DNA from 3 places in the Halomonas sp. 3F2F genome. Region 2 is predicted to be linked to each of the others. Evidence: predicted binding sites of a transcription regulator. Region 2 holds the regulator's gene; each other region holds the start of a gene.
What was found. Region 2 encodes FNR, which switches genes on or off when oxygen is low (the NO sensors DNR and NnrR bind a similar motif). Its sites were predicted from a motif close to TTGATNTANATCAA; they were not measured.

Region 1 (7,391 bases), on a different contig from region 2:
TGGCCTACGCACGCTGCGTAAGGTTGAAGCCATTGTCCGCGAAGAGATGAACCGTGCCGGCGCTCAGGAAGTATTAATGCCCGCCGTGCAACCTGCTGACCTATGGCAAGAGTCTGGCCGTTGGGAGCAGTACGGCCCGGAGCTACTACGCCTGAAAGATCGCCACGAGCGTGACTACTGCGTAGGCCCGACCCATGAGGAAGTCATTACTGATTTGGTGCGCAAAGAGATTGCCAGCTACAAGCAACTGCCGGTTAATTTTTACCAAATCCAAACTAAGTTCCGTGACGAGATTCGCCCGCGCTTTGGGGTGATGCGTTCTCGCGAATTCATTATGAAGGATGCTTACTCCTTCCACCTGGACGAAGCTTCCCTCAAAGAGACTTACCAGACGATGTATGATGCCTATACACGCATCTTCACCCGCCTGGGTCTCGATTTCCGCCCTGTGATTGCTGATAACGGCTCGATTGGTGGCACGGGTTCTCACGAATTCCACGTGCTAGCAGAATCCGGCGAAGATGATATCGTGTTCTCCAACGCATCCGATTACGCCGCTAATATGGAAAAAGCTGAGGCTCTGCCCGCGCCGCTAGGCAGCAACGCCGAGCGTGTAGCCCCCAGCGAAGAGATGCATCTGGTCGATACGCCCAACGCTAAGACAATTGCCGCCCTGGTAGAGCAGCATGGCCTGCCGATTGAGAAAACCATCAAGACACTGATGGTGCATGCCGCTGAAGGTGGTTTGATTGCCCTGCTAATCCGTGGTGATCATGAGCTTAATGAAGTCAAAGCTGAAAACCTGCCCCAGGTAGCCGCTCCGCTCACCATGGCGAACGAAGAAGAAATCCGCGCCGTGGTTGGCGCTGGCCCAGGCTCACTTGGCCCAGTTGGCCTAAACATGCCGATCATTATTGATCACAGCGTGGCGCTTATGAGTGACTTTGGTGCGGGCGCAAACATCGATGGCAAGCACTACTTCGGCATTAACTGGGAGCGTGACGTGGCGCTGCCCCAAGTTGCCGATCTACGTAACGTTGTCGAAGGTGACCCTTCGCCGGACGGCAAAGGCACGCTGTCTATCAAACGTGGTATTGAAGTAGGCCACGTCTTCCAGCTTGGACAAAAGTACTCCGAAGCAATGAACGCGACGGTGCTGGGCGACAACGGCAAAACCAGCCATCCGTGGATGGGCTGCTATGGCATCGGTGTTACCCGTGTGGTCGCTGCCGCCATTGAGCAAAACCACGATGATTCAGGCATTATCTGGCCAAACGCTATCGCACCGTTCCAAGTAGCGTTGGTGCCGATGAATGCCCACAAATCACAACGTGTGCGCGAAGAGTCCGAACGTCTCTATCAAGCGCTAACAGCTGCCGGGTTAGATGTACTGCTTGATGACCGCGACACGCGTCCCGGCGTCAAGTTTGCTGACCTGGAACTTATGGGTGTGCCCCACCGTTTAGTGATTGGTGATCGCGGTTTGGATAACGGCGAGCTGGAATACAAAGGCCGCAGGGATAACGAGGCAACTATGGTTGCGGCTGAAACAATCGTTGATTTCCTACGCGAAAAAGCAGGGCTAATCAGCGCATAAGCGTTTATAACGGCCACGCAGCGCTAAAACCGCTTCGTGGCCAATAAAAGAGACACTGGCAGGCATCATCAGTTAGGTTGCCTCGCCAGTGCCAGCGCTAATCGGCGACAGGCTGCACTAACCCCAAGCTGATCAATTGGCCTAATAACTGGCAGATATCCCGCCTGATACTTTGCCTACTGGCGCCCGTAAAAAAAGCCATTAAGGTATCAATAATTTCCTCTTGGCATAGAGCCTCATGCTGCAGCAGCGCCCACACGGCTCTACTCGTCACATTCAAACGATGAATTTCGCCGCCCTCTTTCGCAATGACGAACAGCTCTTCACCCAATGGGAACTCATGCGCCACCGGGCTGATTTGCCACTTGCGCGCGTCGTTTGCTGCCAGTGCCTGGCTCTGCTTCAACGACTCCGGCTCCGTTTGGCGGCGATACGAATTCATCGCCACACCACTGTCAAGCAACCTATCGCTATCTATCTCAGCTGCCAGCCACGTTGCCGCTTCATAAGCATCTCGATAGCGGATTAAAAAACATGGTAAATCTTTTAAGAGTGGCAAAAAGCGCTCAATCAACGCCTGATCCGACTCATGCTCAGCGAAATTCTGCTGCAACAACTGCCATAATCCATCTCCCGGCTGCAGACGAACCAGCTGTGGCTCACTGAGCGATTCATCGCGCTCAATAAGCAGTACGGCGCCTAGCGGACAACGCATCCCATGCGATGCCAGTTGCTGCTCATTTAACGCCAGATAGCCATAGCGATCATCATGAGGCCCTAGGTGGTTGGCAACAAACTGATGAAACTCCGGCGCAAGGGTTTCTGGCAACGGCAAGCGCAGTCTAGGTGCAACGCCCAGCGCTATCCCTTCACCACAACTATTGAGTGCCAGCACATCATCGCCAAACACCCGATAACCAGCCGCGGCGAACGCCCCCGTGAGCGTGCTTTTACCCGCTCGATGACTATCCGGAAATATTACTAGCTGTTGATTAACCTCTACCGCCCCACAGTGAAGCCCAATATGCTCAGGATGATGTCGAAGATAAGCCCCCGCTAAATCAGCAATCACGCTGCATGCGGTTCCTGCCGGTGTATCTAATAACATGCCTCCCGGCAGGGCCGGCGCTTCCTGCCAGTAACCATTAGGATGCCGCCAAACACAAATAGAGGGTGCGTGCTGTTGAGCCTCACAGGGCGTTAGCCGCCAGCCTGGCATGGCTTGATGAATCACTGGCAGTAGCCGCTCTGCATCAATCAAGCGTATGCAAGGGCCAACATTTTCCAACGCATAATCGACAGCAATCGAAGTGGTAGACACGGCACCCACCCCTTACCAGCGAGGTAATAAGCGGCTTATGCGAATCTCAATCACAGCGTCTCCATCCCAACGGGAGCGCTGTGGGCGAGCGTAGTAAGGACGTGAATGATGGGGACGTGAATGCCTGGGTTTAGAATAATGGGGTCTTGAATAGCTTGGCCTTGAATAGCTATGTCTTGAATAACGTGAACGGGAATGGTGATGTTCACGCGCTTCAGCTTGCCCCATGGAAAACAGCGTAGGGGCCACGTAAAGTGCAGCGGCACCAAGCCCTAAACTTGCTAGCACTTGACGTCGTGAACGCCGTTTATTCAGCAGGGAATCGGCTTCATTGCTCATATCAGCACTCCGGATTAGTCACTAGAAAGGTTATGAAACACTGTTTTAAAAACAATCCTAGCCTCGAAGCACACAGCAAACCACTGGCTGAGCGTCACTTTCCCATTGTTTACTTTTTTTAACTACACTCAGCGTTTTGTGGAAACATTATGCAGCTGCAGTAATTTGCCAACCATTACGGCCTGCGCTCTTTACTCGGTAAAGCGCCTTATCAGCAGCTTTATAGGCACTTGGAAAGGTGGCATCCCCTGCGGTAAAGCACACTGCACCAATACTCAAGGTGACCCTTTCATTGTGCGGATGCGCGGGGTGTTTGAAATCAGCCTGCTCTAAAACAGACGTTAATTGATCACAGTAGCCAATCAATAACGCATCATCATCACAAGGCAATACTGCGGCAAACTCATCCCCGCCTAATCGGTATAGTTTTGCCTCTGCTCCCAGTACATATTTCAGCAGACTGGCTAAGCGCCGTAACAGTTGATCCCCCTCAGGATGCCCCAGTGAATCGTTGTACTGCTTAAAGAAGTCGATATCGACCAAGATCAAAGCAAGCGCAGCCCCTTCTTTGGTAGCGACATCCTGATGCAGCGCACTGCGGTTACCTATCCCCGTCAGCGGATCACGCATCGCATGCTGCATCCAGGCTATGGTTTGCTTAGTCGCATGCTCTGTACGCCGTAACTGACGCTCATGCATTACCCAAAACAGCAGCCCTAGTGCAAAAATCACCATGCTCGAATAGGTGAGAATCTGATTATACCGTCGGGTGCTTTCGGAAAACTCATTAATTGCCATACCACGCAGGTCGAGCTGATTCATCTCAATGTTCGTTAAACAATCAATTGGGCCCAACAGTTCAGCTGCAGCATCAAACGGTGTCACGGTAGTTTCTGTAAGGCGCTCTGTTAGTAAATTGAGGGTTTGTAAACTCGGCTGGGTACAGCTGTACCTTTGACGATATACCTCGACATCAATTAGCCCATAGGCAAGATCGAGATTAAGCCTAACCGTTTGTCGCTGTTCATCGTCAAAGGGCTGTTCGCTTAACAAATGTTGTTGGGCGAGCTGTAAATATGCCCGAGACCTGGTAGCCAATTGCTGCCCTGTCAAATTGCCTGTCTGGCTGAAGTAAGCCTGTATTTCGGGATATACCCAGCGCGCCTCATAAACAATAACTACCATCAATGCCATAAAACTCATGAGGCTCAATGATAACCACGTTACATAGCGGCGCTTCCTAGCGAAAGGAACGGGGGGTGGCAGTGGTACGGCAGGTGGAGAAGGCGGCGGCTCAATGATCACCAACGGGCCTCGATACTTCGAATCATCCATATCCAGTCGTTGAACTCACGCAGGCTCTTGATATCACGCTGATCATTATAAGCCAGATCAACCAGCCGCAATGGCCCCCGCGAACGCAATGTAAGTGGCTCTCCACTCTCTGCCGTGACCATTAACCACTTAGGATCATCCCAGCCATCTAACGTCACTTCGTAATCATCCCATGTCGTAAAGTGCAATGCGGGAGGAACTTCGCCAAACTGATTAATGAGAAAGCGACGGAATTCAAGCCCATGCATCTCTAGTTCTCGGCCTTGAAAAGGATCAAATACTGGCGAGGTAATCGTAGATTGTTGGCGCAACTCATTAAGAGAGAGTGCTGTGGTTTTTTCACCATTAATTATGCTTAATGCTTGAGCATAGACAGGCATTGATAGCCAGCTAAGTAATAGAAGAATACAGGCAACACTAGCTTTGGGATAATGATGAGCGCAACAGCGTATGGCAACGATTGAATTAGCAGCATTCATGGCAAATGGCTTCCTTGCGGTACAATGCCTTATTGTACAACTAGGTACTTTACCAGACGATTAATGCGAATACTCGAAAACATAGTTTTAATTAATAAAAAAGCCGACCCAACTGGGCCGGCAACAGGAAGCTCGCTGTTAAAAGCAAGCTCCCTCCCCTGACGACGGTCACCACAACGGCGTTAATGCTTTTTACGTTCATCCTTACGGAGGTGGTCGCGTACAATAAAACCTACCCAACCAACCATAAAAGCAATCATTAACGCGACAGTAACTAGACCGAAAATAACAGCATCATCCCAATACATGGTGATCCCCTCCTGCCGTGATGTATGACACCATCCTAGTGCGTTAATCGCGGCAGGAAGCTGACCTGGGTCAAGCTTTTCAGCGGGGTTATTTGCGGCCCATCAGGAACTTGATATGGGTCAGTTTTTAACGCTTAAAATACGCTGCAGCTTTAAAATACACTGTCAATTTTGAGCACGCTGAAGATTTAAGGCCTGTGAAACTTAAAGTCTGTGAAACTTAAAGCCCCTAAAACTTGCTGCTAAAGCACTTTTCGATCTTCTACTTTGCTGTGTTCGGTTCCCGGCGGTAGAGGGTGGCCTTTCGCCAGCTCTGCACGGGTCGCATCACGCACATCCAGCACGTTTACTTGATAGCGAAGCGTATGGCCTGCCAGCGGATGATTTGTATCGACCGTTACCATGTCCCCATCAATACTCATCACCGTGACAATTTGCGGGCCTGCTTCACCTTCTGTTTGGAAACGGCTACCGGGTTCAAGCGCTGCGCTGCCAAACGATGCACGACTCACCTGTTGCACCAAGTCTTCATTACGGATGCCGTAGGCATCAGCAGGCGCAAGCGTGACACGCAGCTCATCTCCAGCGGCTTTATCTTCCAGAGCACTCTCTAAACCGGGCAAAATATTAGCGTGTCCATGGAGGTACTCTAAGGGCTTATCACGCGCGTTGGAGTCATCTAGCACGCGGGTACTGCCATCGCTAAGCACATCGCTTAACACGTAGTGTAAAGTGACTACTTGATGGGCTGTAATCGACATTGAAAACTCCTCTCCGGTAAGCTATCGGCTTTGTCATGGATATCAGGCCTAGTCTACCACTGAGCGGTTTTTAGCGGGCCTCGATGCAGACGTTTTCTTTCCTGGAGTGTTAACCAACATGCCCACCCCTACTCCCCAGCGCAGCTGGCTGGATGCGCTAGGTATTTACTGTCGTGCACCTGTTATCACCATGCTGTTTCTAGGTTTTTCAGCAGGCTTACCTTTTTTGCTGGTGTTTTCGACTCTCTCTGCATGGCTACGCAGTGACGGCGTTGAAGTGGCCGCCATTGGCTTCTTCGCCTGGATTGGCATGCTCTACTCAATCAAGTTTTTTTGGGCACCTATCGTTGACCGACTTGCCCTGCCGATCTTAACCCGCACGCTTGGCCAGCGGCGTGGCTGGATGCTGCTTGCCCAGGGGATGATTGCGGCAGGGCTAATTGGCTTAGCGGGAGTCAGCCCAGTAGGCAACCTAGGCTGGGTAGCCGCCTTTGCGCTGTTGATAGCTTTTGGCTCGGCCACCCAGGATATCGCCATTGACGCGTATCGCATCGAATCCGCGGATGACGATGTACAAGCAGCGATGGCCTCTACTTACATTATCGGTTACCGCGGTGGGCTGTTAGCGGCAGGTGCCGGGGCGCTGTATGTGGCATCAGCGATTTCCTGGAACGCCGCGTATCTGTGTATGGCGGCGCTTGTGGGCATTGGCGTGCTCACCGTGCTGATTCGACCTGAACCAAAGCGCGCCTCGCTGACGGTTCAGCTCATTCACGAACCCAAGGTACGCGCCTTCATTCGTGCCAGCCGTGGCCAACCGAAAGCTTTGCGACGTCTAGGTGCTTGGGTGATTGGCGCCATTGTGTGCCCTTTTACCGACTTCTTCCGCCGCTATGGGGCGAAGGCGTTGGGCATTTTAGTGTTTATCGCGGTGTTCCGAATTAGCGACCTTGCCATGGCCTCTATGGCAAATCCGCTGTATATCGATTTAGGCTTTTCACTGGCCACCATCGCCAACGTCACCAATATTTTTGGTATTGCCATGAGTATAACGGGGGGCATTCTTGGCGGCTTGCTGGTTGCTCGCTACGGCATTGGGCCACTGCTGATCATTGGCGCAGGCTTTGTCATGGTGACCAACCTGCTGTTTGCCGCGTTAGCGTTGATAGGTAACCAACTCCCCATGCTGGTCGTCACCATTATTGGCGATAATCTTGCCAATGGCTTAGCCAGCGCTGTCTTTATTGCGTT
Region 2 (7,391 bases):
GATTTTATACTTACTGATTCCCCTTTCACTCACTCTTCTGGGCCTCGCGGTGTGGGCGTTTTTTTGGGCCGTGAAACACGGCCAATTTGACGATTTGGAAGGCCCAGCCCACCGCATCCTATTCGACGATGATGAGAATGACCTGACTCCCGAGCAGCGTGCCGCGCGTAAAAAAAGTGGCTCTTCTTCTCAAGATAACCAAGAGCCACCTGCATGAATCCTACGGGACTTGATTTACCGCCCCTGCTAGCCGCGTTTGTATTTGGCTTAATGGGCGGCGCCCACTGTATCGGCATGTGTGGCGGCATTATGAGCGCGCTGACCTTTGCCGTACCGCCTAGCATGCGACACCCTGCCCGCATGGGTGGGCTGCTGATTAGCTATAACGCCGGACGCATTCTCAGCTATATGGTGGCGGGTGCCATTGTTGCTGCACTTGGCACACTTATCTCACTTTCACCGTCTGCACGTGTTGCACTGCAGGCTTTCGCCGCATTGATGCTCATCCTAATGGCGCTCTATATCGCCAACTGGTGGAAAGGACTGCTGAAAGTAGAAGCGGTGGGAAGACACCTTTGGCGTTATATAGAGCCAGTAGGTAGACGCCTGATGCCTGTCGTGCATCTTCCTCAAGCCTTCGCCCTAGGGACGCTGTGGGGCTGGCTGCCCTGTGGTTTGGTTTACTCCATGCTAGCCTGGAGCTTAGCGATTGCAGACCCACTCGATGGCGCGCTGCTAATGGGTGCTTTTGGACTGGGTACACTCCCCGCTCTGCTGGCAACAGGACTTGCAGCACAGCAGTTAAGCCATTTAATTCGCCACCCTGCCACTCGCAGCGTCGCTGCACTGTCGATTATCAGTTTCGCCCTTTGGCAACTATGGACGCTTATCTCCCTAACAACGCATTAGTCAGACCCTCCTATAGTTTGATATAGCTCAACGCATTCCAAGTGACACCGACGTAGCATGCCGAGAGAACACTGAGCGACGGCGCTCAGTCACTCCTTTTGTTTACTTCTCACTTCGGAGCGCTCGCCATGCCCGTTCATGCCACTGCTGCCTTCTCACCTACCAACACGGAAGTGTCTGGGGCTAATGCCTGGGATGAAACGCTACTGCGTCGCTATGACAAAAGTGGCCCACGTTACACATCCTACCCAACAGCTCTCGCGTTTCATGAGCAGTTCAGCGCCGATGACTTTACTCAGGCGCTAGCGCGCAGTAACGAGAGCCACCGTCCGCTATCCCTATATGTGCATGTGCCCTTTTGTCGAAAAATTTGCTTCTACTGTGCTTGCAATAAAATCGCAACGAAGAATACCGCCCTTGCGGAACCTTACCTTTCTCGGCTAGATCGGGAAATGGTGCTCACTGCCCGCCATTTAGACACTTCACGCCCGGTGCAACAGTTACACTGGGGAGGTGGTACGCCCACATTTCTAACCTTGGCACAGATGGGAGACCTGATTGATCGCCTAGATGCCCGTTTTGGTTTATCTAGCTCAGCCGATCGCGATTACGCTATTGAAATAGACCCTCGCGAAGCAGACGTATTTACTTTGCGCCACCTACAATCTCTCGGCTTTAATCGACTAAGCCTTGGCGTACAGGATTTAAACCTGCAGGTACAAAAAGCTATCAACCGCGTACAACCCCGGGTACTCACCGAAACGTTAATGGAAGAAGCTCACCGTCTTGGTTTTCGCTCACTCAATCTTGATTTGATTTATGGGCTGCCATTTCAAACCGAAAAAAGCTTTGCCGAGACGCTAAACCAAGTCATCGAACTCAACCCCGCACGGCTGTCGGTATTTAATTATGCGCACATGCCCACCCGCTTTGCGCCACAGCGACGCATTAACGAAACGGACCTTCCCAGCGCTGATGAAAAGCTGGCTATTTTGCATACCACCATAGAAATGCTGACTAATGCAGGCTATGTGCATATTGGCATGGATCACTTTGCACGACCTGACGATAGCCTAGCGATTGCACAGCGCAACGGCACCTTACAACGCAATTTTCAGGGCTACTCTAGCCATGCACAGTGCGATTTAGTTGGCTTAGGCGTATCCGCTATATCACGGGTTGACGACGTTTACGCACAAAACCCGACTCAGCTTGGCCAATATGAAGCAGCCTTAGATCAAGGTAAGCTGGCAACCGTCAAAGGATTAAGGTTAAATAAGGATGACCTAATACGAAGAGACGTGATTGAACGGCTAATGTGCGACATGCACATTGATCTAGCGGCAGTTGGAAGGCGTTGGCACATCGATGCTAGTGATTATTTTTCCACCGCAATTGAGCAATTGAAGACAGCTGAGCAAGACGGTTTAATCACTCGCCATCGGCAAGTTATTAGCGCCACCCCCACTGGGCGGCTGCTGATTCGCCATTTGGCGATGGCCTTTGATGCTCGCATAGCTGACCAGCCGACTCAGCGCTACTCTAAGATTGTATAAGCTTGTTGAGACGTCTTGCCTCTGGGCCTATGATGGCTAACGAGAAAGGGAGAATGATATGCCACACCCCGCCAGCCAACGACGCTCACTACTGCAAGAGGCGCGCTGTCAGACCTGTAGCCTAAGCTCGCTGTGTCTGCCGCTTGCCTTAGAGCTTGAGGATATGGGCCAGTTTGATGCCATCATTCGCCGCCGCGCACCGCTCAAAAAAGGCGAGCCCCTGTTTCGCCAGGGCGATCACTTCACCAGTGTGTATGCCGTCCGCTCAGGCAGCCTGAAACAGGTGACCAGCGAAGGGAACGGCAATGATCAGCTGACAAATTTCTACCTTCCCAGCGAACTAGTGGGATTGGACGGAATTGATGAAGAGCACTACCCCGGTAGCGTCATTGCACTGGAAACCACAACGGTATGTGAAATTCCATTTGATCGCTTGGACCTGCTTTCCGAAGAACTGCCCGAACTACGTGGCCAGCTTTATCGGAGCATGAGCAAAGAATTGCGGGATGACCGGCGCATGATGCGCTTGCTATCGCGTAAGACGGCCGATCAACGACTAGCCAGCTTTTTAGTCACCCTTTCAGACCGTTTTCGTCGACGTGGATACTCGCCTTATAGCTTCAGACTCTCCATGTCCCGCGCCGACATCGGCAATTACTTAGGCTTGGCGGTAGAGACGGTCAGCCGTATTCTTAGCCGCTTTCAACAGCAAGAGGTGGTGGCTGTTTCAGGGCGCGAGGTTAATATTTTAGATATGCGGCGCCTCATCACGCTAACTGAAGAGGAAGAACAGTCGGCTAGTCCACGCTAAGCGCCTGAATACGCCCTTCCATCAACGCCGCTTGTTTGGCTTCAAGGCCAGCAAAGTCAAATAAACGGCGGTCTGCTAGCTGGGAAGGCGCTACATTGGTCACCGCTTTAAACATGCTCTCTAGACGTCCTGGATGTTTTTTATCCCACTCAGCCAACATATCTTTGACAACTTGACGCTGGAGATTGGGCTGAGAGCCACATAAGTTGCAGGGAATAATCGGGAATTCCATTAGCCGAGCAAACTCTGCAATATCAGCCTCTTTGCAGTAGGCAAGGGGGCGAATGACAATATTCTTGCCATCGTCAGATAAAAGCTTGGGAGGCATTGCTTTCAAAGTGCCACCAAAGAACATGTTAAGAAATAACGTTTCTAAAATATCTTCACGATGATGCCCTAGGGCAATTTTCGTAGCCCCAATTTCCTCGGCAAACCCATAAAGAGAGCCACGTCTTAGTCGTGAGCAGAGCGCGCAGGTCGTTTTTCCTTCCGGGGTTTTCTCTTTCACCACCGAGTAGGTGTCACGCTCTAGAATGTGGTATTCAACCCCCATTTTATCTAGGTATTGGGGCAACACATGCTCCGGGAAGCCTGGCTGTTTTTGATCCATATTGACGGCGACCAGAGAGAAATTAACCGGCGCGTTGCGCTGCAGGTTAAGCAGTATCTCCAGCATCGTATAGCTATCTTTGCCGCCAGACAGGCACACCATCACCTTGTCACCTTCACCAATCATTTGATAATCAATGATGGCGTTGCCAACCTCTCGCCGTAAGCGCTTTTGTAGCTTATTAAATTCACGCTTCTGTTTAGCGGCGTGATGCTCGGATGGTGTCTGTGCGCTATTAACAGCAGGGCTGTCAACAGAAACAGTATCAGGCGCTGCGGGGTCAAAATAGTCAGGTTGTAGCATGGTGTAGGCACTGCCGATGGTAGAAGAAGCAGCGGGCATTCTAACAAGACTCACCACGTCCACCCAAGATAAACCCGTGGATTCATCCCATGAGGGTAGTAACGACTATCCCTGCTGGGCGATCTCGCGCTGCAAACGCAGATATAAAAGCGCGCTTGCGGTTGCATCCCCCAGCACTCCCATCCACTGAAGAGCGGGCATTTGCCAACGAGCGAGCGCTTCCGTCAAGTGGCCGTTCGTCTCACACTGCGGATGTAAGCGACGCAGTTGGCGATAGTGTAGCTTACCAACATCGACCTGGGCATTGGGCAAACCAAATCCCAACCCTGCTTTAAACAAAAGATTAAGGTGTTCCACCGAGCGGCCTAACTGCCAACCAATTAGCGGCCGATTACCGATGAATTCAGCTAGCGCCCCAAGATGCTCAGCGTTAGGCGCCAGCACCGTGTCCGTCGCATACAGCTGATGATGTCGCCGCAGCGCGGGGGCGTTGTTGTTCTGCTCTTCTGCCAGGGTAGCCACCCAGGCTCGGCTGGTCTGCACTCTCCCTGGGCTTAAGACAACAGCAGCGACGCTGACCACCGGCGCTTGGCCTGGGCTAGCCTGGCAGGCAAGCGCCACCATTTCCTCCCCCATGTAGGGCTGAAACAGCCATGCGTAGGGGGAATCTGCCCAGCGTCGGCGGTCGCTTTCGCGCTGCATTAATGTACGCAGCGAGCCACTGAGTAGTGACATATGCCGGTCTAACAAGCGCATTCCGCTCACGAATACTCCAAATGATAACGATGGGAGAGCCGCTGCTTAAAATCTTTTACGATATGCAGCGCCTCACGCAGCAGATCACGCTCAAGGGACGAGAGTTCTTGCACCACCACACGGTTGCTGCGCTGCTGAGTCGACGCTTCTGCTGTCTGCAACTGCTGCTTTAAACGTAGTTCGGTAAACAGCGCCAGCGCCTCGCCCAGGTCATCCGCAAAACGGCGATCAAGACGACCATCTTCTGCTAAAGCGTCCAGGCGATCTAAGGTGGAAGTAGCATTAATGCGTCGCTCGAGGGCCATTGTGCGCACCCCATGAACAATGGGAAAAATACCGCCTTTTTTAATATCGATCCCATGCTGGGGCTTTTTTAAGGAGCCAAATAGCGTTAGCGGTGTTGAGAAACGCAGTGCAGCGCGCGCAAAGTAGGACAGCAATAGCTCATCCCGTGAGCAGCGTTCAAACAGCTCCGCACGCACGCTGTCTAGCAATTGCGGATTACCAGCCACACCATGGGCATCCAGTAAAATCGCCAGCTTCATTAGGCTATCGCCATCTCTTGCACTCACCCATTTAGCAATGTTGTTTTTCCATTGCGACACAGTGCCAACCCATTCAGGATTAGACACCATGATATTACCTGGGCATGGTGGGTAGCCGAGCTGAATCAGCGTTTGGGTAAGCGCATTCATGTCTTCGGCAAGCGAAGGCCATTGGCTGTCATCGGCTAAAATCAGGCCATTATCTTGATCTGTTTTAAGAATTTGTTCGCCGCGCCCTTCACTACCCATCACCATTAGGCAACTTTGGGAGTGATACTGCTCAGGAATAACAAATGACCACGCTTTATTGATGATTCGGCCATTCAACGCGGCCAGTAGGTCCATGGCAAAACGTAGTTTGACCCCTTGCGCCATAAGCGCATTCACCAATTCTGGCGTACGTTGGCTGGCAGCCGCCAATGCTTCTAAGCTACTTGCCTGCTCCACCTGCAGACTAACGACATAGCTACGGCTCGAAAAATAGCTAAGGACATCCGTTAGCTCCACCACCCCTTTCAGGGCGCCCTGTTCCATCACCACCACCCGCGTTACTTTATGCCGCGTCATCAGCACGAGCGCTTCAAATAAGTATTGATGGGGGGTAACGGTTACCAACGAGAAATGGGCCACATCCTCAACGGGCGCTGTATGCTCAAAGTTGTTCAGCACCACACCATTGAGCAAATCGGTTTTGGTGACAATGCCAAACTCCCCCTGGGTTTTGACTAGCAAACTATCTGCATGGCTATCGTTGAGCTGACGCACCGCGCTGGCAATATCTGTCGATGCATCCATGATAAGAGGTTCACGCATACATTCGCTGACCTTAGCCAACATAAAGCCGGCCATGGTCACGCCGCCTTCGGCACGCTTTTCAGTCATTAACCGCGCTTTGTGAGATAGCGACTGTTTGAAGAAATTTTCGAAGTCGGGATGATGACGGCATAGTTTTATAAATAGCGCCTTCGGCATCACATAGCACAAGCATTCTTGCTCAGCTTGGAAGCGATAGCGGCTTTTACCATTCAGAATACTAATGGCACCAAACAGATCACCAGCCGTGTAGTGCCCAATCCGTGCACTGGACGCTGGCAGGGTAGGATCCAGTTCAGCAACTTCGCCCTTGTGAATCAAAAATACCGATTCACCCGCTTGCCCCATCTCGATAATAATTTCATCACGATCAAAATAGGCGATGTCCATACCACGACGAACGTGGTCACGCCCTTCATCATCAATTAATGTGAAGGGCAATTGGGAAAGATCAACGTCAATCATGAGTGACCCCAGTTAATCGCGATGAAGAACACAATGGCTTAAGATTTGATTGCTTTTTAACCAACGCCTTTATTATACCTTTTGCTATACCGCTAACGTCGTAAAGACGTTCGTTTAGCGACCAAAGTAGCGACATGAATTAGCAAACTTGGCCATTTAATATACCACCTATTAAAAGTAGCAAACATTGCTTTTAAGCGACCCATAGACCATCGTCCTATCACCCAGGAAGAGAAACTAAAAAAATATCAAAAACAAGTATTTATTTTAAAAAACAAACATCACAATACGTACTGAAAGCTCATTGATACCAAAGTCTGGGATTTATTTTTTGCAATTATTGCCCACTATTAACAACGGGCTATACAGGATGTTCACGTGGCACTTGTTAAACACTTATCAAGGCACTGAAGAAAACCTTGCCAAACCATTAACCAGCAGAGCAACTTAACCAACAAGGTGATATGCGTCTAATCGCACTAAATCATCGCAGACAACTAAAAGAGCGGTTTTCTATGAAGGATTGCCCTAATGGATCACACGCTATCCTGAGTTAACTTTCCAACCCTAAAAATCACAACTGGAGAGCACCACAATGGCAGATGACAAATCCAATGCTGCTG
Region 3 (6,290 bases), on a different contig from region 2:
GGCGCCATGAAAGGCCCCATGAAAGGAGCTAACGTTGCCCATGCAAAACAGCGTCGTAAAGATGGCCGCTATTTAGGTATTTCTGAGCCAGGCATCATTGCAGCCGAAGCGCCCAACCCTATCGTTAATGAGCTAGTTGTCATGCCAGACATCGAAAAACGGCTCGAAGCATTCGTGCGTTTAGGGCACGGTATTATTGTTTTCCCCGGAGGGGTGGGTACTGCAGAAGAAATTCTTTACCTACTGGGAATTCTGCTTCATCCAAGCAATCACGATATTCCCTACCCACTCGTGTTTACTGGCCCAGCTGATTCCGCCGAGTACTTCCAGAAAATCGATGAATTCTTAGTTTATACGCTGGGCGAGGATATCCGCCGCTACTACACAATTATTACCGGCAACCCTGTGGCCGTCGCACGTAAAATGCGTGAAGAAATTGACGAGATTGCAGACTTCCGCCGCACGCATCAGGACGCTTTTTACTACAACTGGCGTCTTACCATTGCACGTGACTTTCAGGCACCCTTCGAGCCCACCCATGAAGCTATGCGCGGTCTAGCGCTTCACCGTCAGCAGCCAACCCATGAACTAGCGGCCAACTTGCGTCGTGCTTTTTCTGGCATTGTGGCGGGTAACGTTAAAGAGCCAGGGATTCGAGCAATTGAAGCCCATGGACCTTTTGAGTTAACTGCTGAACCAGAACTCATGCAGCGCTTAGACGAGCTATTAACCTCATTTGTCGCCCAAGGACGCATGAAACTTGATGGACAAGCATATACACCCTGCTATGTTCTCAAGTAACTAATTTAGCAAGCACAGCCTTTATCAGGCGCAACCCAGTCGCGCTGCGCCTGATACATCAGGAAATTCACCGTGATTATTGCTCTTTTAACGCTGATTGCAGCAGGCATCATCAAAGGTGCCATCGGTTCTGGCGTGCCAGTCATCGTAGTCCCTGTACTCACCATGCTCTACGACGTGAAGCTGGCTATTGCCGTGTTAATAGCCCCCAATTTGTTCAGTAACATTTTACAAGTATGGCAATATCGGCACCATTTGTTACCACTGCGTTTTCTCGCTGCCTTCTCTCTTTCTGGCGGGCTAGGCATTGTGCTGGGCACATGGGGCTTAGTCGTGTTATCACCCACTCTTTTATCGCTTGGGGTGGCCGCGTCGATCGTGCTCTATTTGGTCATCAAAATAGCTAGGCGAACGATCGCCCTTCCTTTCGCGACTGCCAACCGCATCGTGCTGCCTGTCGGTTTGCTCGCTGGCGTTCTGCAAGGTGCTGCGGGCATGTCAGCACCCGCATCTGTGACGTTTCTAAACGCAATGCAATTGGAGCGCCGCGTGTTTATCGGCTCTATCTCGGTGTTTTTTGTTGCTATCACCTGCGTGCAAATACCCGCGCTGCTGAGTGCGGAAATACTCACACTGGAACGTACGCTTTACAGCTTTATAGCACTATTCGTAATTCTCGCCGCCATGCCCATCGGCGCACAGCTCGGCAAACGCCTACCGCACCGCTGGTTTGATAATCTCATCATGCTGTTGCTGGCAGGTATTGCAGTCAAAATTATTGTGGATGCTGTGTTTTAAACCAAGCCTTACCACTAGACAGAAATGGCGCACAGGGAAATTACCCTAGCGCCACCTATGACTTGTTATCCCCCTAGGTGGCGCTGATCTTTTATAAACAGGGCATTACAATTAGCCCATGCTCAGTTTCTATTTAACCTTGAGCATGCGCCAGCCCACCTTCTCAGCTTCAATTAACAGATAAATCATTCCGCTACTTAAAATGATAGCTAGCCAATGCGTAATGCTTAACCCTTCGCTAGAGAAGATAAGCTGCATAAAGGGTAAATAGGTAAACGCCATTTGCAGCAACATCACCATCATAATAGCGATCCATACCGGCCGACTGCCAAAAATGCCGGCAAACGACAGCGTACTATTAATTAAAAAGCGGCTATTGATTAAATAAGCGGCACTGCCAGTGACCAGCATATTGACCGCCCCTGCCCGCGCTAGCGCTTCACTGCCCCCTTGGTTGAGTATCCAGGAGAACATGCCGAAGACGCCGACGAGCAGCAGCACAGACACAAAAATCACTCGCCACAATAAAAATAGATCAAGCAGCGGTGCTTTAGGGTCTCTGGGCTGGCGTGCCATTAAGTCTTTCTCCCCGCTCTCAAACGCTAATGCCAAGCCTAGCGTAATCGCTACCACCATATTTACCCATAATGCCTGTAACGGCGTTACCGGTAGCACCGAGCCTGATAGCACGGCAAGCATAATCGCCAAGCCCTGAGCAACATTGGTCGGCAGAATAAAGGTGATCGTTTTACGGATGTTATCGTAGACTTTGCGGCCTTCTTCAATAGCACTGACAATGGTTGCGAAGTTATCGTCTGCCAATACCATTTCAGAAGCATCTTTCGCCGCCTCAGTCCCCTGCACACCCATAGCAACGCCGACATCAGCACGTTTCAAGGCTGGCCCATCATTAACGCCATCTCCAGTCATGGAGCAAACCCCACCCCGTGCCTGCATCGCTTTTACTAAGCGCAGCTTATGTTCTGGAGATGCTCGAGCAAAGACATCAATCTCTAAAATAATGTCTTCTAACGCTTGATCGGACATCGCTTCAATTTCTCGCCCGGTAAGCGCTTTCTGGGTTTGCGCAAAACCCAGTTGTTTAGCAATAGCCAGCGCTGTCGAAGCATGATCACCGGTAATCATAACGGGACGAATACCCGCTTGTTGGCAACGTTTAACCGCTTCAATGGCCTCTTCTCTTGGTGGGTCCAGCAAGCCAATAATTCCCAGTAAGCGCAACCCACCTTCAATATGGTGATGATCAAGCTCATCAATTGCAGCGGCAGGTTTATCCGCAATGGCCAGAACGCGCAAACCTCGCGAGGAAAGCTCGTGAATACGGTTTTCCCACTCATTACGATCAATATCGACAGTGCCTTGCTTGGTAGCAACGCTGTCGCACATTTCTATCAAACGATCAGGCGCCCCCTTTACGATGACACGCTGGCCATCAGCTCCTGCATGCAGAGTGGCCATATACTTAAAGTCTGACTCGAAAGGGATCGCATCTACCCGCGGAAACTGCTGGCGCACCTCTGACGTTTTTATACCTGCTTTTTCACCGGCAACCACTAACGCGCCCTCTGTCGGGTCACCATAAATCTGATACTGTCCCGCCTGCTGTTGCAGCTCAGTGTCGTTACACAATACGCCAGCACATAAAAAATCGCTTAACGGTTGGGCACTGTCCATATCGACACATTCTGTGTCTTGTTCACCGCTGACACGCAGTCGATAAAAAGCCCCCTTGGGCGTGAAACCGATACCCTCGATGAAAAACTGCTCGTCACCCAGCCATACCGCTTGAGCCGTCATTTCATTGCGCGTCAATGTGCCCGTTTTATCGGAAAAAATAGTCGAGATGGAGCCTAACGTTTCTACTGCAGGAAGTCGTCGAATAATGGCGTTACGCTTCGCCATGCTTTGCACACCAAGCGCGAGCCCGATGGTGACAATGGCGGGTAGACCTTCGGGAATCGCGGCCACCGCTAGACCGACAGCAGCCATAAACATATCAGCAGCGGGCTGGTCATGAAGAAGCGTGCCTAACAACGCGGTAATAGCGGCGGCACCTAAAATAAAAATTGCCAGCACCCTGCCCGCACGATCAAGCTGCTGAAGCAACGGCGTTTTAATTTTTTCCACACCACGCAGAAGTTCGGAAATTTTGCCGATTTCAGTGTAGCGCCCCGTCTCAACGACCAAACCACGGGCATTGCCTTGTACCACAATCGTACTGGCAAACGCCATACTGCTTCGCTCCGCAAGATCCACATCTGCACTCACTGGGTGCGACTGCTTCTCTACAGGCACCGACTCCCCAGTTAGAGCCGCCTCGTCGGTGCGAAAACGCCGCGCTTCAATCAGTCGCACGTCCGCAGGTATCCGGTCACCACTTTCCACCAGCACGATGTCCCCAGGTACTAACGCTTCGGCAGGAATGGTAGTGCGCTTCCCGTCACGTATGACATTAGCCTGAGGAGAAAGCATATTGCGGATGCTATCAAGCGCCTGTTCAGCTTTTCCTTCCTGGATAAAACCAATCAGCGCGATCACGGCCACTACCCCTACAATGGCCGCCGCATCGATGACATGCCCAAGCAGGAAACTGGCAATGGCAGCAACCAGCAGTATAAGAATTAAAATATTATTCAGCTGATCCAATAAACGCCGATACCAAGGACGTCCCTGAGCCTGCTGAAGACGATTCGGCCCGTAGCGTTCTATACGCACTAGAGCCTCTGCAGTGGATAGGCCATCGACGGTAGCGGCCTGCCACGCCAGCGCTTGATCTATCGAGGCACAATGCCACTCTCGAGAAGGCTTCACTGGTGTTTGAGGGTTTTCCATCCATAAGCTCCCTTGTTAACTATACGGTCAGCTTACCGCAGGTTGCTGCACCGCAACACTGCTAATATTTATAAACTAACAAGGAAATGATGCAACGCAAAAAAAAGCCTCAAAATCAAGACTGAGTACGCCGAGTAAAACATCACAATGAATATTTTCTATAGATATGGGGGGCTGTTAATAGCGGTGAAAGTTGGTGTTTTTATTATATTGCGACCAACCAATGAAGTAAGCAAAGGTCAATATTATACCATTCAAATACTCGTATAATATTTTAAAAATAAATTAACTAAAAAAGCAAAAAATCATCATAGCCATGAAATATGACCCGCATCAAATAAACAGCCATTAACTACAATCACTCTATTAATGGTGGCTATACTATTCCTATCTGTCTACAAGGGACCAATACAATGACTATGTCGTGAACCGGATAGATGGGTGACTACTATGTTACAAGAAGAGCATGGGCTTTCATCTGTTGGACTTAACCCTCTTCGAGCAGCGTTAGTTACCTTTGGTGCTTTTTTGATCGTGGGCGCTCTGCCGTTACTTCCGTATACGATACCTAGCTTAGCGACCACAACGCAGTTTTTAGCCAGTCTAGGGCTGGCTTGCGGCGTATTCCTTGCTATTGGCATGCTCAAGAGCGCCGTCTACGGCCTACCGGCTTGGCGCTCAGGCCTGCGTACTCTTTTCATGGGTAGCGCTGCGGCCGGGCTCGCCTTTGCGACAGGCTATCTCGCGCAGCGTCTATTAGCAGGCTAGGCCTATAAAGACCTGCTTGGCTATTAATAATCATAGTATGTCAGTAAGCTTCACAACTTATGCTAATGATTGCTAATCCAGAATGAAGCTTAAAACCAAAAAACGGCCACCGCTGTAATAGCTAAGTGACCGTTTTATCTGTTTGGTCGGAGTGACAGGATTCGAACCTGCGACCTTTGCAACCCCATTGCAACGCGCTACCAAGCTGCGCCACACTCCGATATCTTGGGTTGGCAACGAATGTTAACCAACATCGTTTGCCTCAAGACGGTGCGTATACTAGCGCTTTCTTAACCAAATGAAAAGCTCTTTTTGCGCTTTCTTTTCAATTGCTTGCCGCTTGCACTTAATCGATGCTCTTAAGTAGCGATGCCATGGCATCATATACCTTGGGCGTTGTGACGAGCAGTTGCTCTGGGTAGAGGTCGGCTGGCACGCCGTCAGGCACCTCAGTTAAGTGGCCTACTTTCGCGCCTGCCTCGCGAGCAATGACCCAACCCGCGACAAAGTCCCATGGTGAAACGCTTTCGTAATATGCGTCTAAGCGGCCGCAGGCGACATCACAGAGGTCAATCGCAGCTGCGCCATTGCGACGAACATCCTGACAGCTCACCAACACGGCTTCCAAACGTGGTAGAAGCTGTTTGCGAGCCTGTTTATCGTAGGGAAAACCGGTAGCCACCAGAGTGCTTTCAAGCGTATCAGCGTCACTAGGCTTGATTGGTTGCTGATTGCAGTACGCACCTAATCCTTGCGCGGCACTGAAGGTATCACCCAAGAAAGGGGCATGAACGACGCCTACTTTACCGATGCCGTTCTCTATCCAGCCAATCGACACCGCCACATGGCGCAGGCCTTGGGCAAAGTTGACGGTTCCATCGATAGGATCTACCACCCACAGCCGCTCGGCGGGGGTATGCAGCGCACGCTCAGGGCTTAGCTCTTCACTCAATCTCGCTTCACCAGGAAAATGCTCCTCCAGGCGCTGGCTAATTAGCGTATCAACTGCCACATCAACATCGGTAACCAGCTCAATGCCGGCTTTTAAACGTTGACTGAAATCTTGCTGT

Region 1: a site for FNR is predicted at 5,490-5,503, ahead of ccoM (cytochrome c oxidase subunit CcoM). Genes of this name have one in related genera too.
Region 3: a site for FNR is predicted at 4,495-4,508, ahead of INT21_RS00580 (HAD-IC family P-type ATPase). Genes of this name have one in related genera too.

The regions. Positions count from the first base shown of each region.
Region 1 covers NZ_JABUZE010000106.1:31,010-38,400, forward strand. Annotated here, with positions in the region: gene INT21_RS11935 (proline--tRNA ligase) at 1-1,597, shown strand, start outside; gene INT21_RS11940 (PqqD family peptide modification chaperone) at 1,695-2,918, opposite strand; gene INT21_RS11945 (hypothetical protein) at 2,969-3,127, opposite strand; gene INT21_RS11950 (GGDEF domain-containing protein) at 3,405-4,592, opposite strand; gene INT21_RS11955 (hypothetical protein) at 4,559-5,071, opposite strand; gene ccoM (cytochrome c oxidase subunit CcoM) at 5,254-5,379, opposite strand; gene INT21_RS11960 (FKBP-type peptidyl-prolyl cis-trans isomerase) at 5,622-6,140, opposite strand; gene INT21_RS11965 (AmpG family muropeptide MFS transporter) at 6,259-7,391, shown strand, end outside.
Region 2 covers NZ_JABUZE010000088.1:25,249-32,639, reverse strand. Annotated here, with positions in the region: gene ccoS (cbb3-type cytochrome oxidase assembly protein CcoS) at 1-217, shown strand, start outside; gene INT21_RS10475 (sulfite exporter TauE/SafE family protein) at 214-909, shown strand; gene hemN (oxygen-independent coproporphyrinogen III oxidase) at 1,038-2,465, shown strand; gene fnr (fumarate/nitrate reduction transcriptional regulator Fnr) at 2,524-3,276, shown strand; gene ttcA (tRNA 2-thiocytidine(32) synthetase TtcA) at 3,263-4,228, opposite strand; gene INT21_RS10455 (DNA polymerase III subunit epsilon) at 4,295-4,945, opposite strand; gene INT21_RS10450 (putative nucleotidyltransferase substrate binding domain-containing protein) at 4,951-6,768, opposite strand; gene INT21_RS10445 (DUF4212 domain-containing protein) at 7,364-7,391, shown strand, end outside.
Region 3 covers NZ_JABUZE010000009.1:9,388-15,677, reverse strand. Annotated here, with positions in the region: gene ppnN (nucleotide 5'-monophosphate nucleosidase PpnN) at 1-801, shown strand, start outside; gene INT21_RS00585 (TSUP family transporter) at 874-1,599, shown strand; gene INT21_RS00580 (HAD-IC family P-type ATPase) at 1,729-4,452, opposite strand; partial or broken gene INT21_RS00575 (VIT1/CCC1 transporter family protein) at 4,885-5,220, shown strand; tRNA gene INT21_RS00570 (tRNA-Pro) at 5,364-5,440, opposite strand; gene INT21_RS00565 (inositol monophosphatase family protein) at 5,567-6,290, opposite strand, start outside.